Linked DNA regions of Buchnera aphidicola (Therioaphis trifolii). The protein of the gene in region 1 interacts with the protein of each later gene in a pairwise test. Links are inferred from orthologs where the notes say so. Each region holds a gene or a part of one and is shown in the gene's direction. Other genes may lie near its edges.

Evidence for each region. The genes of interacting proteins can lie anywhere in the genome.
Region 2: the proteins of nusG (region 1) and rho interact in binary tests that used the Escherichia coli proteins (3 or more experiments, as listed by UniProt). The link is inferred for Buchnera aphidicola (Therioaphis trifolii) from one-to-one orthologs.

The regions. Positions count from the first base shown.
Region 1 is NZ_CP032996.1:37,029-39,827, reverse strand. It holds nusG (transcription termination/antitermination protein NusG), read left to right. Parts: upstream 1-1,025; coding sequence 1,026-1,574; downstream 1,575-2,799. Other genes in the region: rplA (50S ribosomal protein L1), read left to right, coding at 2,056-2,754; rplK (50S ribosomal protein L11), read left to right, coding at 1,627-2,055; secE (preprotein translocase subunit SecE), read left to right, coding at 776-1,024; D9V81_RS00200 (methylenetetrahydrofolate reductase), read right to left, coding at 1-191. UniProt on the Escherichia coli protein: Part of the processive rRNA transcription and antitermination complex (rrnTAC). The complex forms an RNA-chaperone ring around the RNA exit tunnel of RNA polymerase (RNAP).
Region 2 is NZ_CP032996.1:407,394-410,183, reverse strand. It holds rho (transcription termination factor Rho), read left to right. Parts: upstream 1-660; coding sequence 661-1,920; downstream 1,921-2,790. Other genes in the region: cyaY (iron donor protein CyaY), read right to left, coding at 2,372-2,710; trxA (thioredoxin), read left to right, coding at 140-475; D9V81_RS02100 (UvrD-helicase domain-containing protein), read left to right, coding at 1-78. UniProt on the Escherichia coli protein: Facilitates transcription termination by a mechanism that involves Rho binding to the nascent RNA, activation of Rho's RNA-dependent ATPase activity, and release of the mRNA from the DNA template.

The DNA.
Region 1 (2,799 bases):
TTTCTTGGAGTACATGTTATAGATATAAAATTAGGATGAAAAATACTTAATTTTTTAATTGAAGATAAAAAATTGTTATTTTCTTTATTAAAAATTTTGGGTGGAAAAAATTCAAAAGAAATATCAATTTTAGAATTTATATCAAAAATTTTTTGATATAAATATTTATAAGAATTATATAAATGATTCATAATAATATCCTATTTATATTCAAAAAAAATAAAATATTAAAAAATATTATTTATTTAAATTATAATTATTATAATATATTTATAATTTTTTTTTATTTTTTTTATATTTTTTAAAAAAAATGAAATTTAAACTTGCATAATTCGGCATCTAAAAGTAATATATATATATATATATATTAAAAATTAAAAAGCCGGCTTAGCTCAGCAGGTAGAGCAACTGACTTGTAATCAGTAGGTCACCAGTTCGATTCCGGTAGCCGGCATAATAAATAAAAATAGGTGGAGTTCCCGAGTGGTTAAAGGGAGCAGACTGTAAATCTGCCGTCTATCGACTTCGAAGGTTCGAATCCTTCCTCCACCAATATATTTTTTAATTAGCGGGTATAGTATAATGGTTATTACTTTAGCCTTCCAAGCTAATAATGCGGGTTCGATTCCCGCTACCCGCTTAAAAGCTGATATAGCTTAGTTTGGTTAGAGCACATCCTTGGTAAGGGTGAGACCCTCAGTTCGAATCTGGGTATCAGCAAACAATATAAAATTAAAATAACAATATTAAATTATATTATTATAATGCTGATAAAATGTATAAAAAAATAATACAAAAAATTAAAAATTATTTTTTAAAAATAATATATATAAAAATAAAAATAATAAATTTTATAAATATGATAAAATTAGAAATAAATAATATATATTGGCCATCATTTAATGAAACAATAAAAATTACATGTTCTATTTTTATTATTAGTATTTTACTATCTTTAATTTTATGGATTATAGATAAATTTTTATTTATAATTATAACATTTATTCTTAATTTAAGATTTTAAAATGTACAATTATCAAAAAAAAAATTGGTATATTTTACAAACCTTTTCAGGTTTTGAAAATAGAACAGTAAAAAAAATAAAAGAACAAATTGAATCTAGTCAAATAAAAAATTTATTTGGAAAAATTATGGTTCCAGGAGAAAAAATAGTAGAAATAAAAGCAGGAAAAAAAAAAAATAGTGAATTTAAATTTTTCCCTGGATATATTTTAATTAATATGCACATTAATGAAAAAAGTTGGACTTTAATTAAAAATATACCTAAAGTAATAGGATTTATAGGAGGTACTTCAGATTGTCCAATTCCTATTAATGATGATGAAATAAAAAAAATTAATTATCGATTATTACAATTAGGAGATACACCAAGACCAAAAATAATATTTATAAAAGGAGAAAAGGTACGAATAAAAAACGGACCATTTTCAGATTTTCAGGGTATTGTTGAAGAAATTGATTATGGAAAACATCGATTAAAAGTATCAGTATTAATATTTGGAAGATCAACACCTATAGAATTAAATTTTAATCAAGTCGAAAAAAATTCATAAAAATATATAATATTATATTCATAAAATTAAAAAATTATTATAATAAAAAATTATGGCAAAAAAAATTCAATCATACATTAAATTACAAGTATCTTCTGGTATGGCTAATCCTAGTCCTCCAATTGGACCAGCATTGGGTCAAAAAGGAATAAATATTATGGAGTTTTGTAAATCTTTTAATCAACAAACTTCAAATTTAGAAAAAGGAATTCCTATTCCAGTCATCATTACAGTATATACAGATAAATCATTTATATTTATTACAAAAACTCCACCAACATCTTATTTATTAAAAAAATATTCAAAAATTGAAAAAGGTTCAAATAAACCAAAATTAGAAAAAATAGGAACTATTAATCAAAAACAGATAGAAGAAATAGCAAAAATCAAATTACAAGATATGACAGGGTCAAATATTGAAAAAATTAAAAATTCAATTCAAGGAACTGCAAAATCTATGGGTTTAAAAATAGAGGATTAAATGATAAAAATTACAAAAAAAAAAAAAAATTTAAAAAACAACATTAACATTAATAAAGAGTATAATATTGACGAAGCAATTACAATATTAAAAAAATATCAAACAAAAAAATTTATTGAAAGTATAGATGTAGCTATCAATTTAGGTATTAATCCTAAAAAAACAGAACAAAATATAAGAGGTACAACTATTTTACCTCATGGTTTAGGAAAAAAAATTAAAATAGCTGTATTTACACAAGGTGAAAATATTAATATAGCAAAAAAATATGGAGCAGATATAGCAGGTGGATCAGAAATTATTCCAATTTTAAAAAATAAAAAACATAATTTTGATGTTATTATTGCTTCTCCTGATACTATGAATATAGTTAGTACATTAGGACCAATTTTAGGTCCAAGAGGACTTATGCCAAATTTAAAAACAGAAACTATTACAAATAATATTGAAGAAACAGTAAAAAATTTTAAAAAAGGAAAAATACAATATAAAAATGATAAAAATGGTATTATACATACTACAATTGGAAAAATTAATTTTTCTTCTAAACACATTAAAGAAAATTTTATTCAATTAATTTCTGAAATTAAAAAAAATAAACCAAAAAATTCAAAAGGAACTTTTATAAAAAAAGTAGTATTATCAACTACTATGGGTTGTGGAATAATTATTGAATCAAATAATATAAATATAAAATAAAAAAATAAAAATATATTTTATTATTAATATATAATAAAATATATA
Region 2 (2,790 bases), 370 kb from region 1 along the record:
ATAGATATTAAACCTAGTCGTTTTTTATTTGAATTACCTAAAAATGATTTACTTTGGGAAAATTATTTAAAAGAATAAAATAAATTCATAATATAATAAATATATTTTAATAATTGTATAATAAATAGGAATTTAAAATATGAAAAATAATATCATTGTTTTAACGAATAATAATTTTCAAGAAATTGTTTTAGATTCAAAATTTCCAGTTTTAATTGATTTTTGGGCAGATTGGTGTGGTCCATGTAAAATTTTTTTTCCAATTTTAGAAGAAATTGCTAAAAAATATAAAAATAAACTAATAGTAGGAAAAGTTAATGTTGATGATTGTAAGGATATTATGTTAAATTATTCTATACAAAGTATACCAACTTTATTATTTTTAAAAAATAAAAAAATTATTGCAAGAAATTCTGGAGTAATTGCTAAATCAGAAGTAGAGAAATTATTACATGTACATTTTAATATAAAATAATTTAATAATTTATTATTTTTAATATTAAATAAAAATTATAGATATTTTTTTAATTTCATGTTATTATTATAATTAAGGTATTTAAAAAAAATATAAAAATTTATTATATACCTTATTTTAAAATAATCTTATTTTGATATTTTAAAATTATATATTAGTATTTTTTTTATTAAGAAATAATATTTATGAATCTTACTACACTTAAAAATATGTTAGTTTCTGAATTAATTATCCTTGGTAATAAGATCGGGTTAGAAAATTTAGCCCGAATGAGAAAACAAGATATTATTTTTAATATTCTGAAAAAACATTCAACAAGTGGTGAAAATATATTCGGAGATGGAGTTTTAGAAATTTTACAGGATGGATTTGGTTTTTTACGTTCTGAAGATAGTTCCTATTTATCTGGACCAGATGATATATATGTTTCTCCTAGTCAAATTCGAAGATTTAATTTAAGAACAGGTGATACTATTTCTGGTAAAATTAGACCACCAAAAGATGGTGAAAGATATTTTGCTTTATTAAAAGTAAATACAGTAAATTATGAAAAACCTGAAAGTGTAAGAAAAAAAATTTTATTTGAAAATTTAACTCCATTACATGCTAATTCTCGACTGAGAATGGAGCGGGGTAATGGTTCAAAAGAAGATTTAACTACTCGTGTATTGGACTTATCTGCTCCTATAGGAAGAGGACAACGAGGTTTAATTGTTGCTCCCCCTAAAGCTGGAAAAACAATGTTATTACAAAATATTGCTCAAAGTATTGCATATAATCATTCAGAATGTATATTAATGGTTTTATTAATTGATGAAAGACCTGAAGAAGTAACAGAAATGAAACGATTAGTAAAAGGTGAAGTAATAGCATCTACCTTTGATGAACCTGCTTTTCGACATATTCAAGTAGCTGAAATGGTTATTGAAAAAGCAAAACGTTTAGTAGAACATAAAAAAGATGTAATTATTTTATTAGATTCAATTACAAGATTAGCGCGTGCTTATAATACTATTATACCCTCTTCTGGAAAAGTATTAACAGGTGGTATTGATTCTAATGCTTTACATAGACCAAAGCGTTTTTTTGGATCAGCAAGAAATATTGAAGAAGGAGGTAGTTTAACTATTATTGCAACTGCTTTAATTGATACCGGGTCTAAAATGGATGAAGTAATTTATGAAGAATTTAAAGGTACTGGAAATATGGAATTATTATTATCACGAAAAATATCTGAAAAAAGAGTATTTCCAGCAATTGATTATAATCGTTCTGGAACTCGAAAAGAAGAATTATTAACTTCTTCAGAAGAACTTCAAAAAATGTGGATTTTAAGAAAAATAATTCATCCCATGCGTGAAATTGATGCCATGGAATTTTTAATTAATAAATTATCTATGACAAAAACTAATTATGAATTTTTTAATATGATGAAACGAAAATAATATATTTTTATTTTAAATTTATAAAAAAATAATTTATATAATTATATTAATATAATATATTTTTAAATATAATTTTATATTTAAAAATATATTATTTTATATAATAGCGCTCGTAGCTCAGTTGGATAGAGCGCTACCCTCCGAAGGTAGAGGTCTCAGGTTCAAATCCTGTCGAGCGCATATTAAATTATGAGTTATTTTAAATATATTTACTAAATATAAAAAATATGTTAATATATTTTTTAAATATATATTTTTGGTGACTATAGCTCAGTTGGTAGAGTTCTGGATTGTGGTTCCAGATGTCATGGGTTCGAATCCCATTAGTCACCCAATGATTTTATATAAAATATTTTAAAATTTAATTTATTCGGCGAATAGCGCAGCGTGGTAGCGCAACTGGTTTGGGACCAGTAGGTCAGAGGTTCAAATCCTCTTTCGCCGAAAAATTTTATTTTAAAAATTTTTTAAAATTTACCTTTTCTTTTCCTTGTAAATAAAATGATTCTTCTAAAATACTCCAAAAATTACGTTTACTGCGATTACATATCCAATTAGAATTTTGATAATTAAAATGATATCCATTATCTCTTGTTGCTAACCAAATTTGTTTTAATGATTCTTGTTTACTAATAATAATTTTATTTGTTTTTGAAAATGATATAATCATCATTTGATAATTATTTTCATAATCTATATCATTTTTACTATTAAAATTATCTAAATAATTTTCAATATTAAATAAAATTTTATTATAAATAATATTAAAATTTGATTGATTAATTTTCATAAATATTCCTTTTAAATTAAATGTATTTAATTAAACATTTTATTTTATTAATATCATAAATATTTTTTAATGATATAAAT